DNA from 4 places in the Vibrio sp. TAP-3B genome. Region 3 is predicted to be linked to each of the others. Evidence: predicted binding sites of a transcription regulator. Region 3 holds the regulator's gene; each other region holds the start of a gene.

Region 1 (4,597 bases), 390 kb from region 3:
AACGACGTTATCTGAAGCTTCAACAGAGCCAATCACGTGTGAGCACGTTTCTAGACCGTTTGCCGCTAGCGTTGATAGCACTGCATCTAGGTCATCGTTCTTAACCTGAACCACCGCACCTAATTCTTCATTAAATAGCGCAGCAAGCGTATCATCACCTAACTCGGCGATGTTTGCTTTCACACCACAGTGACCCGCGAATGCCATCTCAGCAAGTGTCACGAATAAGCCACCATCGCCTTTATCATGGTAAGCCACCAACTTGTCATCACGAACTAAAGATTGCATCGCATCGAAGAAGCCTTTGAGCTGCTCAGCGTTATCAACATCAGCAGGTTTATCACCAAGCTGTTTGTAAACCTGTGCCAATGCTGTCGCACCCAGACGGTTCTTACCGTTACCTAGGTCAACAAGAATAAGGAAAGATTCACCTTTGTCAGTGCGTAGTTGTGGGGTCACGGTCTTACGTACGTCTTCCACACGGCCAAATGCCGTGATCACAAGAGACAGTGGCGATGTGACCTCTTTGATCTCACCTTTCTCTTCCCACTGAGTTTTCATCGACATGGAATCTTTACCTACTGGGATAGTCAGACCGAGCGCTGGACACAGCTCCTCACCGACCGCTTTCACCGCTTCATAAAGACCCGCATCTTCACCTGGGTGACCCGCCGGCGACATCCAGTTTGCCGACAACTTGATGTGTTTGATATCACCAATATCAGTCGCTGCGATATTAGTTAGTGACTCACCGACCGCTAGACGTGCTGATGCACCGAAATCGAGCAGCGCTACGGGTGTACGCTCCCCCATCGACATCGCTTCGCCGTGATAAGTATCGTAACTCGCGGCAGTTACTGCACAGTTCGCCACTGGTACCTGCCAAGGGCCAACCATTTGGTCACGAGCCACTAGGCCTGACACTGTGCGGTCACCAATGGTGATCAAGAAGGTCTTTTCCGCGACGGCTGGTAAACGTAGGACTCGGTCTGCCGCTTGATTGATTTCGATACCATTACGCGACATTGCTGGGCTCTCCACTTTCAGTGTTTTAGCGTCGCGGTGCATCTTCGGTGTTTTGCCAAGTAGGATATCCATTGGCATGTCGATAGGTGTGTTATCGAAGTGCGAATCTTCTAATATTAGATGGCGTTCTTCTGTTGCGACACCGACAACAGCGTACGGTGTTCGTTCACGCTTACAAATCGCATCAAATACTTCCATGTTCTCTGGTGCGACCGCAAGCACGTAACGTTCCTGAGACTCATTACACCAGATTTCTAGCGGGCTCATGCCCGGCTCATCATTGGGAACATCACGGAGCTGGAACTTACCGCCACGCTCACCGTCGTCGACAAGCTCAGGTAAGGCATTCGAGATACCGCCCGCGCCCACATCGTGGATAAATGCGATTGGGTTGTCGTCGCCTAGCTGCCAACAACGGTCGATCACTTCCTGACAGCGACGCTCCATCTCTGGGTTTTCACGCTGTACTGACGCAAAATCTAAATCTTCTGCCGACTGACCAGACGCCATTGACGATGCAGCCCCGCCCCCAAGACCGATGTTCATGGCTGGGCCGCCAAGTACGATCAGGCTCGCACCAACTGGAATTTCTTTCTTTTGCACATGTTCGTCACGAATGTTACCCATACCACCAGCAATCATGATTGGCTTGTGGTAACCACGCACTTCTTCGCCTGCGTGTGACGTCACTTTTTCTTCGTAAGTACGGAAGTACCCCAATAGGTTTGGGCGACCAAATTCGTTGTTAAACGCTGCGCCACCTAAAGGGCCTTCTAGCATAATGTCTAGCGCGTTGACTATCCGGCCAGGCTTGCCAAAGTCCGTTTCCCACGGCTGCTCAAAGCCAGGAATACGTAAATTCGAAGTCGTAAAACCAACTAAACCAGCCTTTGGTTTACCACCAATACCGGTTGCACCTTCGTCACGGATCTCACCACCAGAACCGGTTGAAGCCCCAGGCCACGGTGAAATTGCCGTTGGGTGATTGTGGGTTTCAACCTTCATCAAAATATGCGCATCTTCTTGGTGGTAATGGTATTGACGTGTTTTTGGATCTGGGAAGAAACGACCAGCTTTAGACCCCGTCATCACCGCCGCATTGTCTTTGTAGGCAGATAGAACGTAGTCTGGTGTCGTTTCAAACGTGTTTTTGATCATCTTGAACAGCGACTTCGGTTGCTCAACCCCGTCGATAGTCCAATCTGCGTTAAAAATTTTGTGGCGACAGTGCTCTGAGTTAGCCTGAGCAAACATCATCAATTCAATGTCGTTTGGGTTACGACCAAGCTTAGTAAAATTCTCTACCAAGTAATCAATTTCATCTTCGGCTAGCGCCAAACCTAGGGAAACGTTTGCTTCTTCAAGCGCAAGACGACCGCCCGCTAAGATATCAACATGCGCCACAGGCTTAGGCTCTGCGACTGTGAACAATGCTGACGCAGCTTCGAATTCTGTGAATACCGTTTCCATCATACGATCATAGATAAGTGCTTTTACGTCGGCTACTTGGGCGTTAGAAAGTGCAGTGGACGTTTCTATGTAATACGCCGTGCCTCTTTCAAGACGTTTCACTTTGTCTAAACCGCAGTTAATGGCAATGTCCGTAGATTTAGAAGACCAAGGAGAAATGGTGCCAGGACGAGGGGTAACAAGCAGTAGAAGGCCTTCAGGCTTATGCTCTTCGATAGTTGGGCCGTAAGTCAGCAACTTTTGAAGTTTTTCGAACTCTTGGCCGTCAAGGTCAGATTTGAGATCTGCAAAATGCATAAACTCGGCATAAATGCCCGTTACAGGCAGAGCTTGTTCACGACAAAGTTCCAGAAGTTTATTAACACGGAACTCAGAAAGAGCTGGGGAGCCACGCAAAATTCTCATGAGCTTAGGTCTCTTATACTATTGATTAAGATGATATTGGAATAAATTCAGTATGTTAAAACAATAAACCTCGAACTTATGCCGATTTCACCTCTCCGCTGCGAGCGCATTATATAGCAATTGTTTTTGTGATGTAACACCAGAGGCAACCGTTTGCGTCATTTTTTCATCAAATATGAGTTGAAGCCAAAATGTCGATAAAACACACAACGTCGCACTCTAACTGTGTGATTCACTTTGCCCCATGACCGCGCTTTGATATAAAGGTAGATAGAAATTTCCCGAGACGTACCTATTAATGCAAATAAGTCAGTTCAACCGATTCAAGCGCAGCGCCCTACTTTCTGTTTCTGTGCTACTACTTTCTGCCTGTCAGATTGAATCGGATCCAAAAAGTGAATTCGAACAAATTCAAGAACGTGGTGTGCTTCGAGTGGGCACGCTAAACGACCAGCTTTCCTATTATATTGGCCCCGACGGTCCCGCAGGATTAGACTACGAACTGGCACGTCAGTTCGCAGAACAACTCGACGTAAAACTCGAAATTAAGCCTGCGTTTCGTCAAGCTGATCTTTTCCCTGCTCTGAAGAAAGGGGATATCGATATTATTGCGACAGGTTTAAATCAAACGCCTCAAGCCGTGAAGCGATTTAGGCCCGGCCCAGCTTATTACTACGTAAGCCAACAAGTTGTTTATAAAAATGGACAACTTCGACCTCGCGACATTGAACAACTGATTGAGTACCAAGCATCGAAAGACAGCCAAGCTGAAGAAGGTACCAACGCTGGTGCTCAAACACTGAAAATCGTCGAGCAGTCACAATATGTTCCCACACTGACGGCATTGAGAAAACAGTATCCAGAACTGCAATTTGAAATTGTGGGAGATGCGGATACTCGAGATTTACTAAAATATGTGTCAACGGGTGAACTTCGTTTTACGGTAACTGACTCAGTCGAGCTGTCACTGGCTCAGCGCCTTTATCCAGATTTAGCGCTTGCTTTCGAACTGACAGAAGATCAACCAGTCTCTTGGTTTACGCGCCGCTCTGAAGATGAAAGCTTGTATGCCATGCTGATTGAGTTTTTCGGTAACATCAAACAATCGGGAGATCTCGCCACACTCGAAGAGAAGTACATCGGTCATATCGAAGCTTTTGACTACGTGGATACACGAGCCTTTATTCGAGCTCTTGATGATAAGTTGCCGAAGTGGGCCCCCCTATTCCAAAAATACAGTGAAGAATTTGATTGGCGCCTAATTGCAGCATTGGCTTATCAAGAATCCCATTGGAAACCAAGAGCCAAGTCCCCTACCGGCGTTAGAGGAATGATGATGCTCACCCTCCCTACCGCGAAGAGTGTTGACGTTACAAACCGACTTGATCCGGAGCAATCCGTTCGAGGAGGCGTCGAGTACTTGCGTCGTATTGTTGGCCGAGTTCCGGATAGTATCAATGAGCATGAAAAAATATGGTTCGCTTTGGCCTCATACAATATCGGCTATGGCCATATGATGGATGCTCGACGGCTCACCAAAGCACAAGGTGGCGATCCTAATGCATGGGCCGATGTGAAAGACAGGCTACCGTTACTACGCCAAAAGCGTTACTACAGCCAAACTCGCTATGGTTACGCCCGAGGGGATGAAGCACTCAATTACGTCGAAAACATTCGTCGCTACTATCAATCAATC
Region 2 (4,597 bases), 1.3 Mb from region 3:
CATGATTGACACCATAGATGATGGTGTTATCGACATCATTGCCTCCAGGGTGTGAAAAGAGGACTTTCTTCGCTCCGGCATCGATATGCGCCAAACCGTCTGATTTAGAACCATATACACCTGTACAATCTAAGACGATATCAACGTCCAAATCGCGCCATGGAAGCAGTTCTATCTCGGCAAGATGAAGAATACGGATGGCGTCATATTCGCCGCGGTCATGATGAACATGCAAGTGTTCTTGGTCGTGGGAGATTTTCTTGCCAAAGCGACCATGACTGGTGTCATATTGCAGTAGGTGCGCCATCGCTTCTGGTTGCGCTAACTCGTTAACCGCCACAACTTTTATCTGCTGTTGCTTTCCACTTTCATACACGGCTCGCAGAACATTACGACCTATACGCCCAAATCCATTGATCGCAACCTTTAGCATCTATCCTTCGCCCTACCAAAAATTTCGTGTCACAGATACTACCTGATCAGGCTGAAAAACGCACCTGTTGAATCATAGTAAAGCAGGATTAAAAAAGGCCATCGCAATGATGGCCTTTCCAACTTTAGTATCTAACAGTCGTCCTTTACGTTCGGACTGTTGAGACAATCTAGCAGTTACGCTAGCAATTCTTTTGCTGTGTTCACTACGTTTTCAGTCGTGAAGCCAAACATCTCGAATAGCTGACCAGCAGGTGCAGATTCACCGAATGTCGTCATACCGATGATGCGACCGTCGAAACCAACGTACTTGTACCAGAAGTCTGCGATGCCCGCTTCGATAGCGATACGAGCTGTTACCTCTGATGGTAGAACTGCTTCACGGTAAGCGGCATCTTGCTTGTCGAATGCGTCTGTTGATGGCATTGAAACCACGCGTACTTTCTTACCTTCTGCTGTTAGTTGAGTCGCAGCTTCTACTGCTAGTTCAACTTCAGAGCCTGTTGCGATAAGGATAAGCTCTGGCTTGCCTTCGCAATCTTTTAGGATGTAAGCACCTTTCGCGATGTTCGCTACTTGTTCAGCTGTACGCTCTTGCTGTGCTAAGTTTTGACGAGAGAAGATAAGTGCAGTTGGTGCATCTTTACGTTCAATCGCTAGTTTCCAAGCAACCGCTGATTCAACTTGGTCACATGGACGCCATGTGCTCATATTTGGCGTTACACGTAGAGACGCCATTTGCTCAACGGGTTGGTGAGTTGGGCCATCTTCGCCAAGACCGATAGAATCGTGCGTGTACACTTGGATGTTCTGAATCTTCATCAGCGCAGCCATACGCATAGCATTGCGTGCGTATTCCATGAACATTAGGAATGTCGCACCGTAAGGAACGAAACCACCGTGCAGTGCAATACCATTAATGACCGCAGTCATACCGAATTCACGCACACCGTAGTGGATGTAGTTGCCAGAGAAGTCATCCGTTTCTAGAGACTTAGAACCAGACCACATGGTCAGGTTAGAAGGCGCTAGGTCAGCAGAGCCGCCCATGAATTCAGGAAGCATTTGACCAAACGCTTCTAGTGCATTTTGCGATGCTTTACGTGATGCAATGTTCGCTGGGTTTGCTTGAAGATCAGCAATGATTTGGTTGGCTTTTTCTTCCCATTCCGCTGGAAGTTCGCCGTTTAGACGACGTTTAAGCTCTGCTGCTTCTGCAGGGTAAGCTGCTGCGTATGCTTCGAACTTTTCATTCCAAGCCGCTTCTTTCGCTGCACCTGCTTCTTTTGCATCCCACTCCGCGTAAACATCTGCAGGGATTTCAAATGGACCGTACTCCCAACCTAGGTATTCGCGAGCCGCTTGGATCTCATCGTGACCTAGTGGTGCACCATGACAGTCGTGTGAACCAGATTTGTTAGGAGAACCGAAACCGATAATTGTTTTAGTACAGATCAGCGTCGGACGTGGGTCCGCTTTTGCTGCTTCAATGGCAGCGTTGATCGCTTCACTGTCATGACCATCTACGGCAGGAATGACATGCCAACCGTAAGCTTCAAAACGCTTAGGTGTATCGTCAGAGAACCAGCCTTCCACGTGACCGTCGATAGAAATGCCGTTGTCATCCCAGAACGCAATCAGTTTGCCTAGACCCAGTGTACCAGCAAGAGAGCATGCTTCGTGCGAGATGCCTTCCATCAGACAACCGTCACCCAAGAACACGTAAGTGAAGTGGTCAACGATGTCGTGACCTTCTTTGTTGAACTGTGCTGCAAGCGCTTTTTCAGCAATCGCCATACCCACAGCGTTTGTAACGCCTTGACCTAGAGGACCTGTTGTTGTCTCGATACCTGGTGCGTCAGCCGTACTCTGGGTGACCTGGCGTTTTAGAGTGCAATTGACGGAAGTTTTTCAGATCGTCAATAGACAACTCGTAACCGCTTAAGTGCAGTAGAGAATAAATCAGCATTGAGCCATGACCGTTAGACAGTACGAAACGGTCGCGATCTGCCCACTCTGGGTTTGATGGGTTGTGGTTTAGGTGAGAGCGCCAAAGAACTTCAGCGATATCAGCCATACCCATTGGTGCGCCAGGATGGCCTGAGTTAGCTTGTTGAACACCATCCATGCTTAGAGCACGAATTGCATTGGCAAGATGTTTACGAGACGACATGTCTGCTCCTGAGTACATTAAGCGAAACGAAAATAGGACATAATTCTCTCAAAGCCAGATAGGGTGTGCAAACGTTTTCCACCCTAAAACCTCACAAATATTGCACCTTTCACTGCAAACCCATCGAAGTTCTTAAAATTATCAATAAATGACGCAAACGTTTGGTTATAACAAAAACCAAAAAAGAACTTGTAATTCGAGCAATCAAATTTAGAATAGACGTCTAGATGTAGATACACCTACAAAAAACAGTATTAATTTGCGCTGGAGAGTTTATCATTCCCCAGTTTTAAACCAGATATAGTGGAGCTAACATGGCTAAGCACCTGTTTACTTCTGAGTCAGTATCAGAAGGTCATCCAGATAAAATTGCAGACCAGATTTCTGATGCGGTTCTTGACGCAATTCTAAAGCAAGACCCGAAAGCTCGTGTTGCATGTGAGACTTACGTTAAAACCGGCATGGTCATGGTGGGCGGTGAAATCACGACTTCTGCATGGGTAGACATCGAAGAACTAACTCGTGAAACGGTCAGTGAAATTGGCTACGTACACTCAGACATGGGGTTTGATGCAAACTCTTGTGCGGTATTAAACACCATCGGTAAACAGTCGCCAGATATCAACCAAGGTGTTGATAAAGCAGATCCTAAAGAACAAGGTGCAGGCGACCAAGGCATTATGTTTGGTTACGCTTGTAACGAAACTGAAGTACTAATGCCAGCGCCAATTACTTACTCTCACCGCCTTGTTCAAAAGCAAGCAGAAGTTCGTAAAAACGGCACCCTTCCTTGGCTACGTCCAGATGCAAAATCTCAGGTTACGTTCCAATATGACCAAGGCAATATCGTTGGTATCGACGCGGTCGTTCTTTCGACTCAACACTGTGATTCAATCTCAACTTCAGACCTGCGTGAAGCAGTAATGGAAGAGATCATTAAGCCAGTGCTACCTTCAGAATGGATTAATAAAGAAACTAACTTCTTTATCAACCCTACAGGTCGATTCGTCATTGGTGGCCCAATGGGTGACTGTGGTCTAACTGGTCGTAAGATCATCGTAGATACCTACGGCGGCGCAGCTCGTCACGGTGGTGGTGCCTTCTCTGGTAAAGATCCATCAAAAGTTGACCGCTCTGCTGCATATGCAGCACGTTATGTAGCGAAAAACATCGTCGCCGCTGGCATGGCTGACCGTTGTGAAATTCAGCTGTCTTACGCCATCGGTGTTGCTGATCCAACCTCTATCATGGTGGAAACGTTCGGTACTGAGAAAGTATCACACGACATCATCATTGAAGCGGTTCGTCAGTTCTTCGACCTGCGTCCATACGGTCTGCAAGAAATGCTTAACCTTCTGCAGCCAATCTACAAGAAGACAGCAGCGTACGGTCACTTCGGCCGTGAAGAGTTCCCGTGGGAAGCAACCGATAAAGCCGCTCTTCTACGCGATTTCGCTGGTATCAAGTAATCGAGCCAAGCTAAAATCAATCAAGCCCTCGCTTTTTAGTGGGGGCTTTTTATTGTTAACCATCTTTAATACCAACCGCAGCCAATAACCATTCAACCCCTCGCTTGTTAAAAAACCTTGATACCACTTTCTCCTTCTATTCCCTTCCTGCGTGATAAATAAATTTTTAGCAATTATTTGTAAATTACCTTATCTCCACCAATAGTTAAAACATTGTTAATTACAATTTGAATAGAGACAACGGATGCACTCAATGTGACCACAACACTTAGGCAATGTGTTAGTCAGGCATTCTTTATGGCCAATACCAAACAGAGAAACACTTAAATGTAATCTTGGAAAGCCGACTCCAATTTGACTGAACAGTAATCTCTGTAAGTTGGTATAAGTCGACATTTTGGCAATAAATCAAGGAGGAGTTATGCCTCGAACTGCTAATCAACCTGACTTCCGTAGCAAGCGAAAGGAAGTGCCAGACAACGAATATGCTAAGACGATCCCGTGTAATACGGTTAGCCTTTCC
Region 3 (4,597 bases):
ATTGATTACACTTAGGGAATATCCCTAATTGACCTTATGGTGCACGACTTAAAGCATCATTCAGGAGCCCAAAAATGCAAGAAGTGAAAGCTTTTAATGAAAAACGCGCTGAAATTTACTGGTGGTTTTCGAGCTTGTTCGCCAAAGAATTAACAAACAAAGAATTGAAAACTTACCACAGTGTTGAAATTCGCGGTTTTTTAGCGGGTTTAGGTGAAAATGAATCCCTTAAACCTGCCGTTGACAGCCTTGTTAACGCATTGAATCGCCTACAAGATCGTCAAGACGCACAACTAGAGCTTGCCGCAGACTTTTGCGAACTGTTCTTAAAGACGGAAAAATACGGCGCCCTCCCTTACGCTTCAATGTACATTGGTGAATCAGGCTTACTCAATGACAAACCAGCGGAAGAGATGGAAAAATTAATGAGTGAATTTGGCGTTCAGGTTGATGTTAACCTCAAAGAACCAGCCGATCACTTAGCCGTTGAGCTCGACTTTTTAGGCAACATGATCATCCGCTCTAATGAACTAGAACAAGACAAACATATGGAAAAAGCGTTTGTTCAACAAAACTGCTTCATTCAACAACAGTTGATGTCTTGGCTGCCACAATTTGGACAAAAATGTAAGCAGCTCGATGAATTCGGTTTCTACTCAAGTGTTGCGCAACTATTAATTGCATTTTGTAAACTGGACAGCACTTACCTTCTTGGTGAATAATCGCCGCCTGTTTTAAGAAGCCCTCAAATCGGGCTTCCCATATTCGCAATGACTTCAAGATGCTTGGTAGATTATTCGTTTGCTTTTAATCTAACGCAAAGACACCCGGTTACTTAGCAGTCATAATGTGACTTCAAATACACAAAACACTGGTTGAAAGCATTGCTAGTCAGCCCACATAGAGCTAAAATGTGAGCGCAAACGATTAAATATGATTTATATGTAAACCGCTAAAATATAGCGGTTTTTGTGTTTTCTTAATGGGCTGATGACGATTTATCACCATATAGAAAAAAATAGAACTCATCGACCAGTTGCTACACACTTTTTTGCCGCTCTTAGGATAACCTCTGCCAAACACACTCAACATGAGCGTTTATAACGCTAAGTGTGAAAACGATTCTGGTATTGAGACACTCCATCACGGCATTTTTAAGTAGCTCGATACAGGACACCATTTATGGCCACTATAAAAGACGTTGCTCGCTTAGCCGGCGTTTCTACGACTACTGTTTCTCACGTTATTAACAAGACACGTTTCGTTGCCGAAACAACTCAAGAAAAAGTAATGAAAGCCGTTGATGAGCTTAACTACGCACCTAGCGCGGTTGCTCGCAGCTTAAAATGCAACTCAACGCGCACTATTGGCATGTTAGTGACTCAGTCCACCAACCTATTTTTCTCTGAAGTAATTGACGGTGTTGAGAGCTACTGTTACCGCCAGGGTTACACTCTGATCTTATGTAATACAGGTGGCATTTACGAGAAACAGCGCGACTACATCCGCATGCTAGCCGAGAAACGTGTAGATGGTATCTTAGTGATGTGTTCTGACCTGACGGAAGAGCTAAAACAGATGTTAGACCGTCATGCTGATATTCCTAAGGTCGTAATGGACTGGGGTCCAGAAAGCTCTCAAGCTGATAAGATTATGGATAATTCAGAAGAAGGTGGCTACATTGCAACCAAACACCTGATTGACAACGGCCATACGGATATCGCTTGTCTAAGTGGTCATTTTGAAAAACTCGCGTGTCAGGAGCGCATTGCTGGTTTTCGCCGCGCAATGACAGAAGCAAAGTTACCCATAAACGAAGATTGGATTCTAGAGGGCAACTTTGAGTGTGATACCGCCGTGTTGGTTGCAGAACAAATAACGGCAATGGACAAGCGTCCAACAGCCGTTTTCTGTTTCAACGATACTATGGCGCTGGGCCTTATGAGTCGTTTACAACAAAATGGCATTAAAGTACCTGATGATGTATCTGTCATTGGTTATGACAATATTGAATTGGCGGAGTACTTTTCACCACCACTTACGACTATTCACCAACCGAAGCGTCGTGTAGGTAAAAATGCATTCGAAATTTTACTTGAACGAATCAAAGATAAAGAACATGAGAAACGTGTTTTCGAAATGCAACCTGAGCTTGTCATTCGAAATACCGTGAAAAAACTGAACTGATATTAGCTTTAATATATAAAACTGGATCCAAGCGCTCTTACGAGCGCTTGTTTTTTAATAAAAAATAACATTTACAACACATTTTCTTGCTTATAAAATCGTTAATAGTAGGATAACTTGCTGTTTTATTTGGATGTGACTCAGTCTTGCCCTTCTTATTCTTTTAGAGTAAAACTTCTTCTTGAATATGCACAAATATGCACTAACTCACATTTTTACTGAACCAACATCACACTTTCAAGCGTAAAGTGTGATGTTAATTCAATATACAAAGTATGATCCAACTGTCACGCACAGGGCAAACCATCCGAAAGGATGGGACGCAAAGCCTCCGGCCTGAACCATCGTATACGATGGAAGGTAGCGGGGTTACCGATGGCAAATATGCATATAATGAGTTCACCCTTTATTGACATTGTGTCTGCATGTATTTGCTAACCTCTCGGACCTGATTTTTGGTGGCGTAATATTAATTACACCGAGATAACACATCATGGATAAACCGATACTCAAAGACTCTATGAAGCTATTTGAGGCACTTGGTACGATCAAGTCGCGCTCAATGTTTGGTGGCTTTGGTCTTTTCGCCGATGATACGATGTTCGCACTAGTTGTGAATAATCAACTTCATATACGAGCTGACCAAAAGACTTCATCTGATTTCGAGAAACAAGGGCTAAAACCATACGTTTATAAAAAGCGTGGTTTTCCAGTCGTAACTAAGTACTACGCGATTTCCAGCGACTTATGGAGATCAAACGACCACTTAGTTGAAGTAGCAAAGCAATCCTTAGAAAATGCAAAAATGGAAAAAAAGCAACAAGCGACAAGTAAACCTAACCGCTTGAAAGACTTGCCTAATTTGCGACTAGCTACTGAAAGAATGCTTAAGAAAGCTGGCATCGAATCGGTAGAAAAGCTAGAAGAAGAAGGTGCGCTTAATGCCTACAAAGCGATAATAGACACACACTCCGCCGCTGTGAGCATTGAGCTCCTCTGGGCACTAGAAGGTGCTATAAACGGCACTCATTGGAGTGTAGTTCCTCAAACTCGTCGAGACGAGTTGATTAGCGACCTTCAATAGAAATAAATCGCTAACCATAGAGTAAACCGCAGATAACACTGCGGTTTTTTTGTGAAATTTTTTCGGACTAAAATCTGTCTTATAAAGCATACCCAAGTGGAGCAAAAAATATGAATAAGAAACTGATTTTAGGTCTTACCCTATTAGCGCTAATCATCTTTTTAGGTGTGAACTTCAGTCAATACCTAACCCTAGAAAATGCTAAGGCACAACAACAACTACTGACCGCTTACATCGACCAAAACTTCGTGTTTTCTGCGGCAGTTTACTTCTTCGCTTACATCCTCATTACAGCATTTTCCATTCCTGGTGCAACAGTTGTCACTTTGCTTGGTGCGGCTCTCTTTGGGTTTTGGGCAAGTTTATTACTGGTTTCTTTTGCCAGCACAATGGGGGCGACCATTGCATTTCTAAGTAGTCGTTACTTATTGCATGATTGGGTTCAAATCAAATTTGGAGGAAAGCTCACTGCTATTAATCAAGGCGTTAAAAAGGACGGTGCGTTTTATCTATTTTCTCTTCGCTTAATCCCTGTATTCCCTTTTTTCTTGATTAATCTGCTAATGGGATTAACGCCAATGTCAGTCGGCCGGTTCTATCTGACGAGCCAAATTGGCATGCTGCCAGGAACGGCCGTTTACTTAAATGCAGGCACTCAATTAGCCACGATTGAAACGTTATCTGGCATCATCTCTCCCGCTGTCTTAGTGTCATTCGCATTATTGGGACTATTTCCAATTATCGCTAAATGGATTATGAATAAGGTAAGACCAATACCCAACCAACAAAATGGAAGCTCTTAATGAAGATATTTATCGCTAAGAACCCTGCAGAAGCACATATTGTATGTGAATTGCTAAAAAGCGAAAAAATCTCCTGCGAAGTTCGGGGAGAAGGTATTTTCGGTCTAAAAGGAGAATTGCCATTTAGTGATGATACGGACCCTTATGTTTGGTTACTTGCTCCTGAACAAAAGTTAAAAGCAATCGCAATTGTGGAAGCATACCAAAAACAATCACGCCGACATGAATACCCTGATTGGCAATGCCCTAAGTGTTTAGAAGTGAATGAAGGGCAATTTGGCGCCTGTTGGCAATGTGGGCATCAAATAGGAGAACCTTAGCACTCTCTCCTGCTCTCTCGTTTCATAATTTAACTCTACACCGCCAAGCTTTGCTGCTTGATAAATGCGATTGAGTACTGATTGAAGTCTTCAGGGCGTTCAACATTGCAAACATGTCCGCAATTTGGAATTTCACGTAAGACACTAAACTTATGCGCCGCAACCATCTCTTTCACGGGTTGAATGAACATATAGTCCCGTTC
Region 4 (4,597 bases), 880 kb from region 3:
GTACTCTTCATAAAGAGACTCCTAATTGACTTGTTTTAGGTCAATAGCGTATCCACCTCTTTGTGCTTATACTGGGCACATTGGTTACTAGCACGAAATTTCCATGAAACAATCTTTACAGATCTGGCTTGAGGCCGCTCGCCCTAAAACATTACCTCTGGCATTAGTCTCTATCTTAACAGGTAGCGTACTTGCATACTCCACGGGGCACTTCTCGATGACGATAGCTATCATGGCTTTCGTCACAGCGACACTACTGCAGATTTTATCCAACCTTGCTAATGATTATGGCGATGCCGTGCAGGGAACTGATAATGAAAAGCGCTTAGGCCCTTTACGGGCGATGCAGTCCGGCGCCGTAAACGCAAAACAGATGAAACAAGCCATTACCTTCAACATCGTTTTGACTGCACTCTCAGGGTTAATCTTGGTCTTTTACTCACTCAACTCGCTAGAAAGCATTGCCACTTTCATCGGGCTAGGCATGCTCGCGATCCTTGCCGCAATTGCGTATACCATGGGCAGCAAACCATATGGCTATGTCGGGTTGGGAGACATCTCTGTCTTCCTCTTCTTTGGTTTGCTAGGCGTCTCGGGCACCTACTTTTTGCATACCGGTCATGTCGATGCCGCGCTGTTCTTACCTGCTCTGGGCTGTGGTTTACTAGCCGTAGCGGTACTGAACATTAACAACATGCGTGATATCGAAAACGACCGTGAATGTGGTAAGCGCACTGTTCCCGTGCGTCTAGGGCAACGCAAAGCAAAGCACTATCATTTTATTCTACTTGGCGGAGCCATCCTTGCGTTTGCCGCGTATTTACTGATTCAAGACAAACCAGTTTGGATTAGTCTGCCATTTTTACTGAGTATCTACTTCGTGGCCGATCATGGTAAAGCGGTTTGGAACACGAAAAAACCAGCACAGATAGCACCAATGATGCCCGTCATCGTGAAATGCTCTTTAGTCACGAACGTTTTGTTTGCAACAATTGTGGTAGCTCAAACTCTAGTAAGTTAAAAAAAGATTGTCATTGCATTGACTTAATGCCCATATATACTCAAGACAACCAATTTCTGTTTAGAAAGGTAAGCTATGGAATACAATACCTCAGCACTCTGTGATATCTACCTCGATCAGGTAGATGTGGTTGAACCAATGTTCAGTAACTTTGGCGGTCGCGCTTCATTTGCTGGACAAACCACCACCATCAAGTGTTTTGAAGACAATTCGCTGATCCGCGAGACATTAGAACAAGATGGACTTGGTCGCGTTTTGTTAATTGACGGTGGCGGCTCCTTACGCAAAGCCTTAATTGATGCAGAAATCGCAACCATCGCTGAAGAAAATGAGTGGGAAGGGATGGTCGTTTACGGCTGTGTTCGTGAAGTCGATGAACTAGAAGATATGAATATCGGCATTCAGGCTTTAGCCTCTATCCCCGTTGGTGCAGCCAGTCAAGGGATTGGTGAGCTAGACATCCCGGTCAATTTTGGTGGCGTCAGCTTCTTACCGGAAGATTACATCTATGCCGATAACACCGGCATCATCTTGTCTCCTGAGCCATTGAATATTAACTTAGAGCTCGATAAATCGGATGAAGAGGAAACACTCTGACTTACTTCGAATTCAAGTCAGTGAAACGCAATATAACGCCTCGGTATTATCGATGGCATATCAATAATGCCCCGACACTCAAACGTTAGCTTACGCCCGTTTCCACCGTTCAAATACACAAACACCCGCTTAAAGCGGGTGTTTTTTTAATTCCAAATAAGAACAAGTGAATTATTCCACTTCGTCCATTTTACCTAGCAGTGTACGAATGCGTTCTTGCCATTGTGAGTGCTCTTGTTGAGCTTGCTGCGCTTTTTGCTCTAGCTCTTCACGTTGCGAACGAAGCTCATTTGCTTCTTCTGCTAGTTTTAGCTTATCTGCTTTTAGCTCTTCGACTTCCATCTGGAGAAGAGTGATTGTATCAACTGCAGTTTGAATTTTAGATTCTAGTTGTTCTAGTACTTCGAAAGACATCTTGGCCTACCTATGTTATTCCGTTGGGACGATGTACGAGACTGATGCACACCTAACCTATATAAGGTTCATTCTACTCAGCGTCGCGATGAGAAACACTTACTATATTCAATATTTCGCATCATTCGGTTAAAAAATAAGCGCAATCTCACTAAACGCTGACTTTTCTTATCGACGAAGCATTTTTGAGCAAGGATTTTGCCTCTTACCGCGCCATAAATAGTGCTAAGTATTGATCAAATTCAACTTAGTTAAAGTAAAAGCTCAGCAAAAAGCAAACGTTCACCCCGCGTTATGATAGAATCCCCGCGCAAATTTATCTTTCTCTTGGCTTACTTGGAGACATCATGAAACGCGATTTAGCAATGGCATTTTCCCGTGTTACTGAAGGCGCAGCACTGGCTGGCTATAAATGGCTCGGTCGAGGCGATAAAAACGCGGCGGACGGCGCAGCGGTTGAGGTGATGCGTACCTTACTAAACAAAACAGACATCAACGGTGAAATCGTCATTGGTGAGGGTGAAATCGATGATGCGCCCATGCTATACATTGGTGAACAAGTCGGTGTCGGCGGTGATGAAGTTGATATCGCCGTGGATCCAATAGAAGGCACTCGCATGACCGCGATGGGCCAATCCAATGCTCTTGCCGTTCTTGCGGCTGGAGAAAAAGGCAGCTTTTTAAAAGCGCCTGATATGTACATGGAAAAACTGGTTGTTGGTCCTGGTGCAAAAGGCGTGATTGATTTAGAAAAACCATTAAAAGAAAACCTAGAAAACGTCGCAAGAGCGCTCAATAAGTCACTCGACACACTGGTTGTTATCACCTTAGCGAAACCTCGTCACGATGAAGTCATTGCCGAGATGCAGACGATGGGCGTGCGCGTCTTCGCTGTACCTGATGGTGATGTGGCCGCTTCGATCCTCACTTGTATGCCAGACAGTGAAGTCGACCTGATGTACTGCATCGGTGGGGCACCAGAGGGCGTGGTTTCTGCCGCCGTCATTCGCGCCCTAGACGGTGACATGCAAGGCCGCTTATTGCCTCGCCATGAGGTGAAAGGTGACACCGAAGAAAACCGTATCTACGGCGCCTCTGAACTAAAGCGCTGCACCGAGATGGGGGTAAAAGCCAATGTGGTACTCAAGATGGAAGAGATGGCACGCAGCGACAACGTCGTATTCTCAGCCACTGGGATCACTAAAGGGGACTTGCTAGAAGGCATCACTCGTCAAAACAATATCGCGACCACAGAAACACTGTTAGTTCGTGGTCGCTGCCGTACCATCCGCCGTATTAAGTCTATTCACTACTTAGATCGTAAAGATCCTGAAGTGCGAGATATCATTCTTTAATATCTCAATTAAAGCTCCATCCTCTTGATGGAGCTTTTTCGTCTTCCTTATCCCTCACGGCTCAAAATGGCGACAAATTAGCGTCAACAGGTACGTAACTCCGATTAATAGATAAATCATCAAATCAACCTTTAACCTAAGTCAACTCTTTTCTTTACTAACCCTATCGCGCATAATGTGTACTGACATATTGATGGTGGATATATGAAGACCGTAGATAGGATACTGCAAATCGTTAAGCGTGATGGTTCTGTCACCGCAAAACAACTCTCTTCTGAGCTAGGGATGACAACCATGGGTGCTCGTCAGCATCTGCAGAGTTTAGAAGATGATGACATCCTTTCTATCCATGACGTAAAAGTTAAAGTGGGTCGTCCTGCTCGTCATTGGTCCCTGACCCCAAAGGGTCATGAACAATTTGCCGACCGTCATGGTGAATTAACCATTCAGTTTATCGAGGCGGTGGAGCACATTTTCGGTCAGGATGGCCTCGATAAAGTCACCTCTGAGCGAGAAAAGATCACCTTACAAACCTATCGTCAGCATCTCGCCCAATATGATGATCTAGAAAGCAAGTTGGAGGCACTCGTCTCATTACGTGAGCAAGAAGGCTACATGGCCGAACTCGAAAAAGACGAACACGGTTTTATTCTCATCGAAAATCATTGCCCCATTTGTAAAGCTGCAACGCGTTGCCCGAGCCTGTGTCAATCAGAGCTTAATGTGTTTCAGTCGTTACTGGGGCACGAAACCAAAATAGAACGCACGGAGCATCTAGTTAGTGGTCAGCGTCGCTGCGTATATCGAATTCAACAATGACAGTGTTCCTCATGTGTTAGATCCTTACCTAGGCACTCATTTCATCTGTGATAAAGAAAGTTGCTCTTATAAATGAGACAACCGTGTCATTCATCCTCACTCCCTATTTTCGTGGTATAGGCTTTTAGTAACTAAGAGCAAGTTCCATAAGGATTTGGAGAATGGTAATGTCAACTCTACACAGTTACTCCCCCCAAGCTCTACCTTCATTCGATGAAATGGTTCGAATGGCAGAAAGCAATCCACAAGCCTTTGAGCAGTTCCGACACGATATGGCGAAAAAGATGATAGAGGGCGCATCAGAAAAAATGCAGCCGCGATTGTGGGCTCAACAAAGCCACATCGACAGAGTGATCAGCACTTGTAAAAACCCAAACCATACCAATGTCGT

Evidence for each region. The regulator PurR, encoded in region 3, represses purine synthesis genes. The targets are predictions, from matches to a motif close to TNANGNAAACGTTTNCNTNA.
Region 1: purL (phosphoribosylformylglycinamidine synthase) is a predicted target of PurR. The motif match lies at 3,043-3,062, and genes of this name have one in related genera.
Region 2: metK (methionine adenosyltransferase) is a predicted target of PurR. The motif match lies at 2,755-2,774, and genes of this name have one in related genera.
Region 4: glpX (class II fructose-bisphosphatase) is a predicted target of PurR. The motif match lies at 2,303-2,322, and genes of this name have one in related genera.

Annotation. Positions count from the first base shown of each region.
Region 1 covers NZ_CM173495.1:186,443-191,039, reverse strand. The annotation lists gene purL (phosphoribosylformylglycinamidine synthase) at 1-2,901, opposite strand, end outside; gene mltF (membrane-bound lytic murein transglycosylase MltF) at 3,200-4,597, shown strand, end outside.
Region 2 covers NZ_CM173495.1:1,868,894-1,873,490, forward strand. The annotation lists gene epd (erythrose-4-phosphate dehydrogenase) at 1-433, opposite strand, end outside; partial or broken gene tkt (transketolase) at 610-2,605, opposite strand; gene metK (methionine adenosyltransferase) at 2,920-4,074, shown strand; gene AC3D28_RS08765 (DUF2189 domain-containing protein) at 4,496-4,597, shown strand, end outside.
Region 3 covers NZ_CM173495.1:574,302-578,898, reverse strand. The annotation lists gene torD (molecular chaperone TorD) at 75-722, shown strand; gene purR (HTH-type transcriptional repressor PurR) at 1,183-2,187, shown strand; cyclic di-GMP riboswitch class I at 2,475-2,564, shown strand; gene AC3D28_RS02790 (TfoX/Sxy family DNA transformation protein) at 2,681-3,271, shown strand; gene AC3D28_RS02785 (TVP38/TMEM64 family protein) at 3,382-4,074, shown strand; gene AC3D28_RS02780 (putative signal transducing protein) at 4,074-4,394, shown strand; gene AC3D28_RS02775 (alpha/beta fold hydrolase) at 4,430-4,597, opposite strand, start outside.
Region 4 covers NZ_CM173495.1:2,726,440-2,731,036, reverse strand. The annotation lists gene AC3D28_RS12910 (1,4-dihydroxy-2-naphthoate polyprenyltransferase) at 104-1,021, shown strand; gene rraA (ribonuclease E activity regulator RraA) at 1,097-1,618, shown strand; gene zapB (cell division protein ZapB) at 1,790-2,032, opposite strand; gene glpX (class II fructose-bisphosphatase) at 2,380-3,387, shown strand; gene AC3D28_RS12890 (helix-turn-helix transcriptional regulator) at 3,592-4,206, shown strand; gene AC3D28_RS12885 (DUF3135 domain-containing protein) at 4,374-4,597, shown strand, end outside.